One region of the Sporomusa sp. GT1 genome, then DNA from elsewhere that is predicted to be linked to it. Evidence: a T-box and tRNA genes for the amino acid it is inferred to sense, from the RefSeq annotation. Region 1 holds a T-box; the other regions hold tRNA genes.
What was found. A T-box is a leader RNA that pairs with one kind of tRNA and senses whether it is charged. The one in region 1 lies ahead of leuS (leucine--tRNA ligase), so its partner is inferred to be a tRNA-Leu.
Positions count from the first base shown of each region.

Region 1 (4,216 bases):
CGCGCAACTTGCCAGCAACTCTTCATGCTGTCCCAGTCCGACGAGTTTTCCTTCATCCAAAACAGCAATTTTATCGGCTGTCATAATAGAAGAAATCCGCTGGGCGATAATAAAACAGGTCAGCCCGGCCGCATAGGCCGCTAAAGCCTGTCTAATCCGGGCCTCGGTAGCAACATCTACCGCACTGGTGGCATCGTCGAGAATCAAAATGGCCGGCTTGCGCACCAGCGCCCGGGCAATGGCCAGCCGCTGTTTCTGCCCGCCGGATAAATTGACGCCTCCCTGCCCAATCCAGGTTTCATAGCCTTCCGGGAAATCCATGACAAAGTCATGGGCCTGGGCCATGCGGGCGGCAGTTTCTATTTCTGCCGACGTTGCTCCCTCTTTGCCCCAGTGGATATTGTCCAGAATCGTGCCGGAAAATAGCAAGGCCTTTTGCGGCACAAAGGCTATCCTATCCCGCAGCAGCCGGGGATTTAGCCGGCGGATATCGAGGCCGTCCAGCTTCACAGTGCCGGCTGCAGGTTCATACAGTCTTGGAATCAGCTGCACCAGCGTGCTTTTCCCTGAGCCGGTCGGCCCGATAATGCCGACGGTTTCTCCCGGCAGGCAGGTCAGCGAAATATTATCCAGTGCCAGCGTTCCATCATAGGCAAAAGAGACCTGTTCGAAGTCAATCCTGCCCTGGAAGGAAAGAGGCGCCGGGTCGGCTGCCAGTTCCTCCGTCCCGTCTGCCTGGACATTCAGCACTTCTTCGATCCGGCGGGCCGAAACCCGGGCCCGGACAAATACGTTGAATACCAGCGCAATAATGACCAGTGCAAATAATATTTGGGTCATGTAATTTATAAAAGCAATAATATGGCCGACCTGCATCTCGCCGCTTTTCACTCCGCGGCCGCCCAGCCAGAGGACGGCGACCACTCCCAGATTCATCGTCAGGGCAATGCTCGGTCCGAAAACTGCCATCCGGCGCAGCGCTGTCTCCGACCGCTCCCGGAAATAGGTATTAACAGTCGCAAACTTGGTTTGTTCATAACTAAACCGGTTAAAGGCCCTTACCACCCGGACCCCGGCCACTGTCTCCCGTACTGTCCGGTTCATTTGATCAAGGGCGGACTGCACCGCCAGAAACATGGGATACCCGATTTTCATATTAATGGCAATCAGCAAGCCCACCACCGGCACAACGCCGGCCAGCACCACGCTCAGGCGAGGGTTTAGACTGACTGCCATAATCAGGCCACCAATGCAAAGAATAGGTGCTTTCAGCGAAATGCGCATCATGCCGTTTACCAGCGACTGAATCTGGGTTACGTCATTGGTCAGCCGGGTTATCAGGGCTGCCCGGTCAAATTTGTCAACCATGGTAAACGGCAGGGTCTGAATTTTTTCATAGACCTGGCTGCGCAGTTCGGTGCCCATCCGCTGGGATACTGTACTGGAAATGATATTGCGGGCGGTTGCCGCCAAAGCGCCTACCGCCGTCACCAGCAGCATGATGCCGCCCTGCTGCAGTACATAATCCAGATCCCGGTTGGCCACACCAATATCAATAATACTGGCCATAATGGTCGGTTGCAGCAAATCGCATACCGCCTCCAGCGCCACAAACAAGGCCGCTCCGCTAAAATGCAGCCGGTATCTTTGCCAGTAACCTTGCCAATGCTTCATACCCATACCCCTTCGAAAACGTCTCACCGTATAATTATACCATATAGATTTCGGCTGCAAAATTTACTGTGGTCGCGGAGCCAGCCAACCATCTGCTAGAAACAGCTGCTTGCGTTTATAGTCTGCTGCACTTGGTGCTATTTATGTCAAACAGGGGTCGGGGTGCTATCCACCCGGCTTATGACGGTGCGGCACAAAGACTCATTTATCCATAAGTTGACTTTTGCAAATTATTACTATATAATTGAGAATGCAAATCTTAAGAGGCAGAATAGTAAATGATAGCTGCGGTTCAGAAAGTTGGCGGTCGCTGTGAGCCAATCTGTACTATTATTGAACTCGCTGCTGAAGAGCGACTGTGAACGTTTGTAGTGGTCGACGCGAGGCTGGCGTTATTGGCAAATGAGTGGATGACAATTGTCATCAAACAGGGTGGTACCGCGAGAAGCCTCGTCCCTGGCGTTAGCCACGGGATTTTTTTATATTCTACGGGTATAGAAATTAATCGGCTTCTCTTACGCTAAAGCTCAGTGTAAGCTATAGTTTATTATCTTATCTGTCCAAGGGGGATTTACTCGATGAATGAAAAATACATGCCAGGCGAGATTGAGGCCAAATGGCAAAAACTCTGGGCTGAAAGCAATGCTTTCTGCACAACTATTAACCGCCAGCGACCAGAATATTATGTTTTGGAGATGTTTCCCTATCCATCAGGAAATTTGCACATGGGCCATGTACGTAATTATTCGATTGGTGATGTTGTCGCCAGATTCAAAGTCATGCAAGGCTACAATGTGCTGCATCCTATGGGGTGGGATGCTTTTGGCATGCCTGCCGAAAACGCCGCTATTAAGCATGGCATTCATCCTTCGTCCTGGACTAAGGATAATATTGCTAACATGCGCCGCCAGCAGCAAGAGCTGGGGTTGTCTTATGACTGGGACCGCGAAGTAGCCACCTGTCATCCGAATTATTATCATTGGACCCAGTGGCTGTTCTTGCTGTTTTTTGAGCGTGGATTAGCGTATAAAAAGAAAGCGGCAGTAAACTGGTGTAATGACTGTAATACCGTACTGGCCAATGAGCAGGTGGTTGACGGACGCTGCTGGCGCTGTGACTCTGATGTTGTTAAAAAAGACCTCGAACAATGGTTTTTAAAGATAACAGAGTATGCTGACCGGCTTTTAGACGATTTGCCTGAGCTTAAAGGCTGGCCTGAACGGGTTAAGACCATGCAGGAAAACTGGATTGGCCGCAGTGAAGGCGCTGAATTCAGTTTTGCCGTGCCTGAAATAAATGATAAGATTGCCGTGTACACCACCCGCCATGATACGGTTTTTGGTGTCAGTTATATTGTACTGGCACCGGAGCATGCGCTGGTGGACAAGCTTGTTACCGGCAAACCGGAGGAAGCGGCTGTCAGAGCCTTTATCGAGAAGGTCAGAGGACAAAGTGAAATTGCCCGCACATCCACTGAGACGGAAAAAGAGGGCATCTTTACCGGGGCGTATGCTCTTCACCCGTTTACCGGTGAGCAAGTGCCTATCTGGATAGCCAACTATGTATTGGCAGAATACGGTACCGGTGCAGTTATGGGTGTACCGGCTCATGACCAGCGTGACTGGGAATTTGCCAATAAGTATGATTTGCCGAAAAGGCTGGTAGTTCAGCCGGCTGACCAAGCGCTAAACCTTAATGATATGACTGGCGCGTATGATGGCCAGGGTATTATGGTTAATTCAGGTGAATTCAGCGGTCTGGATAACGAAGCCGGCAAGGTCAAAATTGCGCAATGGTTCGAAACACAAGGCATTGGCAAGCGGCGGATTAACTATCGTCTGCGTGACTGGCTCATTTCCCGTCAGCGTTATTGGGGCGCACCGATTCCTGTCATCTATTGTCCTGAGTGTGGTACAGTACCTGTTCCCAAAGAACAATTACCGGTTTTATTGCCTGAAAACGTTGATTTTACCAGCGGCTCGGTATCGCCACTGGCTAAAGCCGAGGAGTTTATCAGCTGTACTTGTCCGAAATGTGGTGGCAAGGCGCGGCGGGAAACAGATACTATGGATACCTTTATCTGCTCCTCCTGGTATTACTTCCGGTATACCAGCCCGCATAGTGCGGACGAGCCCTTTGATCCTGATAAAGCCAACTATTGGATGCCTGTCGATCAATATATCGGTGGCATAGAACACGCCATTTTGCACCTTCTGTATTCACGGTTTTTTACCAAAGTATTAAAAGATGCCGGCCTGGTTAATGTCAATGAGCCGTTTAAGAACCTGTTAACCCAGGGGATGGTTATCAAAGACGGTGCCAAAATGTCCAAGTCCAAAGGCAATGTTGTTTCGCCGGAAGAGATTATTGGCAAGTACGGTGCCGATACCGCCAGATTGTTTATCTTATTTGCGGCACCCCCGGAACGGGATTTGGAATGGAGTGACCAGGGCGTTGAGGGTGCATACCGTTTCTTAGGACGTCTGTGGCGGATTATCGGTCATTATGGACCGTATATCCAGGCAGAGACGGCAAGCTATGA
Region 1 is NZ_BMBX01000001.1:395,044-399,259, reverse strand. Features, by position in the region: gene GT1_RS02110 (ABC transporter ATP-binding protein) at 1-1,674, opposite strand, end outside; T-box leader at 1,927-2,135, shown strand; gene leuS (leucine--tRNA ligase) at 2,253-4,216, shown strand, end outside.

Region 2 (4,216 bases), on a different contig from region 1:
ATATTTAGCACTCAAAGACAAAGAGTGCTAACAGAGTAATAAAATATCGGAGGTTTCTATGGTTCAAGAAGCAATTACTAAAGAAACAAGGGAATTTCAAGCAGAGACTAAACAATTGTTGGATTTGATGGTTCACTCTATTTATACTAACCGGGAAATTTTTTTGCGGGAACTTATCTCGAATGCCTCAGACGCCATCGACAAAATTCGGTTTGAGTCATTAACCAATCATGCGCTTTTAGAAAACGAGACTGATTTTGAAATCTTTCTTATTCCCGACGAAACTACTCATACTCTGACTATTGCCGACAATGGCATGGGCATGACGCTTGATGAAGTAGTTGAGAACATCGGCACTATCGCTAAATCAGGTACAAAATCCTTCCTTGAAAAAGTAAAAGAGGCTGGTTCGGTCGCTGATACGGAATTAATTGGTCAGTTCGGGGTCGGTTTTTACTCAGCCTTTATGGTGGCTGAAAAAGTAACTTTATTAACCCGTGCACCTGGACAAAGCAAAGGCATTAAGTGGGAGTCAACCGGTGATGGCACTTATACCATCGAAGAGTGTGACAAGGATACGCGCGGCACCACGATTGTGCTGACTTTAAAGCAAGAGTACCATTCACCTGAGCATCAGGAAGAAAACTTTTTAAACCGCTATATTCTTCAAAACCTGGTAAAAAAATATTCTGATTACATCCGCTATCCCATTAAAATGAATTTTGTCAAAGAAGAACAGCCGTTAGATGCGGAGGGCAAAGCAATAGCTGGTGCGCCTCCTTCCCAAACAGTAGAAGTACGCACCCTTAACTCCATGACGCCGCTGTGGACGCGTAACAAGAATGATATCTCAAAAGATGAGTACAATCAGCTATATAAAACCCTTTTCCACGATTGGGAAGATGCTTTGGAGATCATTCACTCGAAAGTAGAAGGTGCTGTAGAATATACTACCCTGCTCTTCGTTCCCGCTCATGCTCCTTTTGATTTTTACCAGCGTGAGGCCACAACCGGTATCAGACTATACTCTAAAAATGTATTTATCATGGACAATTGCCAGGAATTGCTTCCTGAGTATTTGCGCTTTGTCAAAGGCCTGGTCGACTCTCCCGACTTTTCCCTTAATATCTCCCGGGAGCTTCTCCAACACAGTCAACAGCTAAAACTGGTTGGTAAAAACCTGGAAAAGAGCATCCTGAAAACACTGGAAAACATGCTGAGCAAAGACCGGTCTAAATATGAAAAGTTCTGGAATGAGTATGGCAAAGCCATAAAAACGGGAGTTTATGCGGATTATCACAGTCGCGACAAGTTAAAAGATCTGCTGCTTTTCTCCTCTTCCCAGTCTGAAGAGCTTACTACATTGCAAGAGTATACAGACCGGATGCCTGAGCAACAAAAAGTTATTTATTACGCCACCGGCAAAGATCGTTCTGCCGTAGAGCGTCTGCCGCAGATGGAACTTCTCAAAGAAAAAGGTATTGAAGTCCTCTACCTCTTTGACCGGGTGGACGAATTTAGTATTGATGCTCTGGGTGAGTACAAGGATAAAAAATTCCAGTCAGTCAGCCGCGGCAATTTAGACTTGCAAGATATCGGCTCTTCTGAAATACAAAAAGAGGTTCAAGAGCTTTCCAAGGAAAATGAGTCGTTGATTAAAGCAATAAAAGACCAGTTGACCGGTAAAGTTGCCGATGTTAAGCTTAGCAGCCGCCTCAAATCAAGCGCCGTTTGCCTGGTTAGCGGTGATACCGGCATTAGCTTATCTATGGAACAAATTTTAGCTGAGATGAACAAGTCCTCCTTCAAAGCAAGCCGTATCCTGGAAATCAATCCAGACCATGAAATTTTCGCCGTTATCAAGACCCTGCATGAAACGGCTCCGGATTCTACAGAGTTTAAAGATTATTGCGATTTACTCTATGGGCAGGCCTTGCTTATGGAGGGCATTGCCCCTGAAGACCCAATCAGCTTTGCCAACAAAGTCGCTGCATTAATGGCACAAAGCAGGAAGTAAAGTTGAAAAAGCGCCCGACACTTCCATGTTGTCCGGGCGTTTTTTGCTCTCCATTATTTCAACGCTGCATATTATGTAATATCAGAGTAATGGAGGGTTACATTTGTGAAAAACAAAAGAAATGAACGGCTCAAAGAGTATCCGGAAATAACCGAATTTGACGAACAGCAGGATATTCGTCAATGCTGCATTCCCTTTTATTGCCGCCCGTATCATTGCAGACCATATTACTGCCGGCCATACCGATTATGTCGGCCATTCGACTGCTGCAAGCGCCGTGTAATTCCTTAACCTACTAACCTCCTCAGACAAACTATGAAACGTAAAAAGAACTCCGCGCTATTCGCGAAGTTCTTTTTACGTTTGGTGCCGAGGACCGGAATCGAACCGGTACGGAAATTTCTTTCCGACGGATTTTAAGTCCGTTGCGTCTGCCAGTTCCGCCACCCCGGCATGGGGATTAGTTAGCATAAATAAAAACCACGAATATGTGGCTTTATTTTGTAGATGGAGGCGGCACCCAGATTTGAACTGGGGAATAGAGGTTTTGCAGACCTCTGCCTTACCACTTGGCTATGCCGCCATAAACAGCGAAGCAACATGTGTGAGTCGTTTAGTTCCAGCGTAGCGCGGAACTTCCTCTAAATATGGAACTGGAGCGGAAAACGAGATTCGAACTCGCGACCCTCGCCTTGGCAAGGCGATGCTCTACCGCTGAGCTACTTCCGCTTAAATGGTGCCTCAGGGCAGAATCGAACTGCCGACACGAGGATTTTCAGTCCTCTGCTCTACCGACTGAGCTACCGAGGCGAAATGGCGACCCTGAACGGATTTGAACCGTCGATCTCCGCCGTGACAGGGCGGCATGTTAGACCGCTACACCACAGGGCCGCTAGACAATCGCATGTTTTAGTATATATTATTTGCTAGGTAAAGTCAATACTTTAGCTAGTAAAATCATACTCAACATGCACAGCAACGCGATTAATTATATAGTAATATATCTAAATAGTCAAGTATTTTCAGTAAGCAGATTTAACCAGCCAGGACTTTATTGATCGTTTCCTCTACTTGTCCTGGATCAAAAGGTTTGATAATAAAACTTGATGCACCTGCTTTGATGGCCTCAGTGATAATACTCCGTTGACCAATGGCTGTTACCATAACAATACGAGCAAAAGGGTCTTCCTCATGAATATGTTTGACTGCCTGGATTCCGTCCATGACCGGCATGGTGATATCCATAGTAACCAAGTCCGGTTTATGTTGACGATATAATTGTACAGCGTGTTTTCCGTCACCAGCTTCTGCAACTACTTCGTGTCCTTTTTCTATTAGCAGTTTTTTGAGTATCATGCGCATGAATGAGGAATCATCACATATTAATATTCTTGGCATATAGCTTACCTCCTTAATTGCAGATTCTAATCAGATTGTTCTTGTAGTTTTACTCAAATCGTCAAGAGTTGGAATTAGCTTGTCCACTACCCGCGCCTCAAGCTCAGGCAATGTTTTGGCATCAAAATCAGATATCATAACAGGTGTCCGCTTGGTACGGATTTCACCAAAAAATTCGTCACGGAAAATATTATAGTTTATCGTCAAATTGCTCTCTGTCGTAAAATCACTGTAGTCTATTAAAACGTAGGTACCGTTTAATGCTTTAAGCGGTTCCCGCGGATTTATAAAAAGTTCAAATCCGGACAATTGCTTGGGCAGCTTGGTTATATACGGCCATTCAACAATTTTCTTTTCTTTAAACCGCACACACAAAGATACCGGATCAAAATATACTAATCCCTTAAGGGTTTTTTCCATCCGGTCTGTCAGAATATTTTCCAATGCCGCCAAATCGCCGGTAATAAAGCTAATATCACAGTATTCCATTAATCCCACTACTGTACGGGCCAGGAAGTCTTTAGTCGCTTGATCATACATAATAGTAAAACTGCGCCGGGCCATGTGGTTATTATAAGTAAAAATGCGATACTGGGAACCACAAGTCATTAATTCATTAATTAGCGTAAAACCGAAAATTTCACGAGGGAGTTTCTTTAAATAATCCCAGCCAGCAACTTGTTCAATAATTTTTTCCATGAGTTAGTCCTCTCCTATTAGCTAATGATTATATTCTTGGTTACCTGCAAAAAAACCTGCCTCCCCTGTAACCAAAAAACAAAGTCCGAATACTATAAAAGT
Region 2 is NZ_BMBX01000003.1:170,419-174,634, reverse strand. Features, by position in the region: gene htpG (molecular chaperone HtpG) at 59-2,017, shown strand; gene GT1_RS06430 (hypothetical protein) at 2,123-2,308, shown strand; tRNA gene GT1_RS06425 (tRNA-Leu) at 2,382-2,470, opposite strand; tRNA gene GT1_RS06420 (tRNA-Cys) at 2,526-2,600, opposite strand; tRNA gene GT1_RS06415 (tRNA-Gly) at 2,672-2,746, opposite strand; tRNA gene GT1_RS06410 (tRNA-Phe) at 2,752-2,827, opposite strand; tRNA gene GT1_RS06405 (tRNA-Asp) at 2,832-2,908, opposite strand; gene GT1_RS06400 (response regulator) at 3,053-3,415, opposite strand; gene GT1_RS06395 (hypothetical protein) at 3,446-4,114, opposite strand.
Region 2: it encodes a tRNA-Leu, which carries the amino acid that the T-box ahead of leuS (leucine--tRNA ligase) is inferred to sense. The anticodon was not compared.

Region 3 (4,216 bases), 190 kb from region 1:
TGCCACACTTGTGGATGATGACTGTATTGACTTTTTTAAACAGCATTCTGTCAGCATTGCCACCACTATCTATGCCGACAATTCCGCAGTTCATGATAAGGTTACCCAGCATCCCGGCAGTTTTGACAAAACTATGTCTGCCATTCAAAAAATTCTGGCCAAGGGGCTGCCGCTGCGTATTGCGTCTATTATTATGAAAGCCAATGAACAAGAAGCAGAAAATATTGTGAAACTTTTGACCGACCTTGGGGTTGAGCCTGTGCCACCCGATGTCATCCGTCCTACCGGACGCGGTGATAACCTGGAACTGCTGCCCCAAGCCTACAGCAAACCGGCCATTAAGCCCCCCTTCTTTACCGACCCTGAAACATTTGGAAAAGCGCAGCATTTCCATAGCTGTTTAGCAGGCCGGCTGGCCATAACGTCCACCGGCGATGTCATTCCCTGCATCTTTGCCCGCGATCAAGTTTGCGGAAACATATTGAACACATCACTTGCTGCCATACTTGCCGGCCAACCGCTGACCACCTGCTGGCAAACCACAAAGGACTGTATCAGTAAATGCCAGGATTGCGAATACCGCTTTGCCTGCGCCGACTGCCGCCCGTTAGCCCAAGGCCAGGACCCAAAGAAGTCCTGGCAAGCCGCCCCTGCCGACTGCTCCTATAACCCATACACAGGAAACTGGGAGGATAGATGAAAATGTATGATGACAAATATATGGACCCGAAATGGGAAACCCCGGAAATGGAAGATATGGATGACGAATTTGAAGAAGACGAAAATACTGAACGTATAAGCTGCAATCCTGCTTGGAACCCCTGTCGACCAAATCAGCAAATCGGCTGCCGCCCCTCCTGGGCGCCTTGTTCTCCCCGCCAATGCCGTCCGCATTTTTGTTTTCCGCAGCAACAATGCAGGCCATGGCAATGCAGCCCAAGGCAGTGCAGACCATCACAGTGCAATCCGCAACAATGCAGACCTCAGCAATGTAGTCCGCAGCAATGCAGCCCTCAACAATGTAGCCCAAGGCATTGCAGTCCTCAGCAATGCAGCCCTCAGCAATGTTCCCCGCGTCCGTGCCGGCCTGCTCACCGCCCCTGCAACCCGTTATAAGTATAGAGAGAAGGGTACCGTAATGGTACTCTTCTCTGCTGTATGTAATACATATGTATTCCTACCTGACCGGAGGGGTACGATTATATGTCAGAACAATGGCTATATGAATAGCTGCGAGAAGTGCCCCTCCCAAATCTGCCAGTAAATCAAGGTTGGTATCAAGCAGACTGGGCTGACTGGGAATTGCCGGCCGCATAGTCGCATCTCCTATGAATTCACCAATTTCATAGATTGCACCAATACTTAGCCCCAGGGAAATAATAAAAAATAAGCTAAAGGCCCGGTTTATAACAGGCCGGGTTAACGTACAAATAAGAGTGTAAACAAATAACGAAAAGGCGTAGCTTCCAAATACATGCTGAATTTTATCAAAAATCGCCGACGTGGCATACAAATTTAAATATAGCCCGGCAAAACTGTCACTGAGAAGCACTGCCATTACCAACACCCGGATGTAATTACTTAATTGAACATTATATTTCATTTCTAAAAAAGTATAAATTACCCATAGAGCTGCTTTGATTGCAATATTTTTCGCATAATCATACCGTCCCTGTTCCAGCACCCCGATGATGATAACAATGAAAAGTGCCAGAAATATTCCCGTCAATGCCAAAGCGACTTTTCGCTGACTGGTCAAAGTTGATCCCCTCCATGCTTCTTATTATTGTCCAGCCTGAAGGATATATATATCTTTATTTTTGTGGAAACATATGTTATAAGAATGAATAATAATTATCATAGGACAATAACAATTAAATTATTTGAAGAGGGGGCACTTTAATCACCAGCATAGCTTCTATATCGTGGCCATCGTGGCCGGCAAAGAATGCACATATCTATTTGCCCTTATGCATGTGATAAAACGCCTTAAGCGACTTTTTCGTCTCGTCATCAAGGTAATGCCAGCGCATTCCTTGAATTGCACCCTCCAGCGCTGAAAGCCGCATAATGCAAGCGGACGGGTCACGGGCAAGGATGCGTAGCCATGCTTCACGGCTACCTGTGTTTCTTAACTCTTCCTCGGTAGTAATACCCACATCCGCAAGCTGCGCTTCCAACTTGGCAGCAATATTCGGCAATTTTGTTAACTCCCCCATAAGCCATTCTCCTCCTTTCTCCGTTCTAATTCGATGATCCCATTTGATTTTCTGCATTATCCAAAGCGCGGATGTCTTGATAAGCGGAAATTATATTCATTGACTGCAAATTGTCAGCTGAAAATTTATAGTTTCTAATATATACTATATACAAAAAGACTCTCAGGTCAAAGCCTGAAAGTCTTTTTGTTTGATTTGGTGCGGGAGAAGGGACTTGAACCCCCACGGTCACCCGCCAGATCCTAAGTCTGGTGCGTCTGCCAATTCCGCCACTCCCGCATTATGGTGACCCACCCGCGACTCGAACGCGGGACACCCTGATTAAAAGTCAGGTGCTCTACCGACTGAGCTAGTGGGTCGACATCTTTAAATAAGTTCCTTACTAACGCTCGGAACTAAGCGATTCACACAGGTTTTCGCGTCACTATCGTTCCTAAAAACCTGGTTCTCTGCTTATGGCAGGGGCGGCTGGACTCGAACCAACGCATGACGGAGTCAAAGTCCGTTGCCTTACCGACTTGGCTACGCCCCTACTAACAAGATTATTGGGGTGACTGAAGGGGATCGAACCCTCGAATACCGGAGCCACAATCCGGCGTGTTAACCGCTTCACCACAGCCACCATATCCAGTGCCGCTAACGACAGAATTTATTCTATCATACCACCATATTTATGTCAAGCATCCCAAATCACTTTTCTTGCTGACATATTTCTGACAACATTTCATAATTTTCCTGGCCTGATCCGGTGGGTTGGAACTGCCGTTGCCGGGTCATCCGGCCAATAATGCTTGGGGTAACGTCCCATTAAATCCTTTTTGACTTCAAAGTATGTAGTACACCAAAAGCTGGCTAAATCCCGGGTTACCTGAACCGGGCGCTGCGCCGGTGACAGCAGTTCCAAGGTCAACGCGACTTTCCCCCCGGCAATACACGGAGTTTCTTTAAGCCCAAATAGCTCCTGAAGTTTTACCGCCAGTATAGGGCATAGCGGATTGCTATAATTTATGGCAATCTGCCGGCCGCTGGGCACAACCACATGGGTAGGCGCATACTCATCAAGCTCCTGACGCTGCTGCCAGGTAAGCAGATTTTCTAAAATGGCAGCTACATTGAGTTTCGCCAGTTCTGCCCGGCTCGTTAGACCGTAGACATACGGTCCAAGCCAGTTTTCCAAGGTAGCAAGCAGCTTTTCGTCAGAAACGTCAGGCCAGCCTTCCGTCTGCTGCCCAGCAAATAACAAGCGTTGACGCAATTGCTGTGCCGCTTTGGTCCAGGGCAGGATGCTCAAGCCCTCAAGGGCAATGCCGCTCAGCAGGGCTGCCATAACGCCGTCCCAGTCAGGATTGGCACAAGGACTTTCCTTTAACAGGATGGCACCAAGCCGCTCATAGCTTTTTGCCCGTACTGCCTGGGCGGCTGCATCCCAGGCGACATTGGTCCCGGCTGCTATCTGCCGGCTAAAATAGCGCCTTATCTGTTCATAATCTATCGGCGCAGCCAAAAAAATCCGGCTGTCGGTCCCTTGCCCATCAAGATCGGCGGCTACGATATACGGACTATGCGCCAAAGGCTGTAATTCATGCATGCCGGCACCACGCCCATTCTCCAACAGGAACCGGCCGCCACTCCGCAATTGTCCAATTCTGTCCGGATAGGCAAAAGCCAGTACCAAGCCGCAAGCTTCCACCGTCTCCTGCCGGTTACGGTGAATGGAAAAATCCTGTTTTAACCTTTCACTTTCGGCCTTAATGCGCCGGAGCAGCGACTCCTCAGGATACTTGCCGCTTGCCGCTTCACGCACAGCCTCCAGCCGCAGCCGCAAATCAACATCAGTTCTATTGCCATTGCCTTGCAAAAAATCCCGTTCATGTAAAATAGCCGCAAGTTCACAGGCCAGGTTACCCAAACCCGCTTCTTTCGCTCTGATGATCATATGGGCCAAGCGCGGGTGCAAGCCTGACTGAACCATCAACCGCCCATGGGCAGTAATACTG
Region 3 is NZ_BMBX01000001.1:587,985-592,200, forward strand. Features, by position in the region: gene GT1_RS02995 (radical SAM protein) at 1-700, shown strand, start outside; gene GT1_RS03000 (hypothetical protein) at 1,178-1,759, opposite strand; gene GT1_RS03005 (TfoX/Sxy family protein) at 1,959-2,219, opposite strand; tRNA gene GT1_RS03010 (tRNA-Leu) at 2,416-2,498, opposite strand; tRNA gene GT1_RS03015 (tRNA-Lys) at 2,503-2,578, opposite strand; tRNA gene GT1_RS03020 (tRNA-Gln) at 2,676-2,751, opposite strand; tRNA gene GT1_RS03025 (tRNA-His) at 2,766-2,841, opposite strand; gene hrpB (ATP-dependent helicase HrpB) at 2,944-4,216, opposite strand, start outside.
Region 3: it encodes a tRNA-Leu, which carries the amino acid that the T-box ahead of leuS (leucine--tRNA ligase) is inferred to sense. The anticodon was not compared.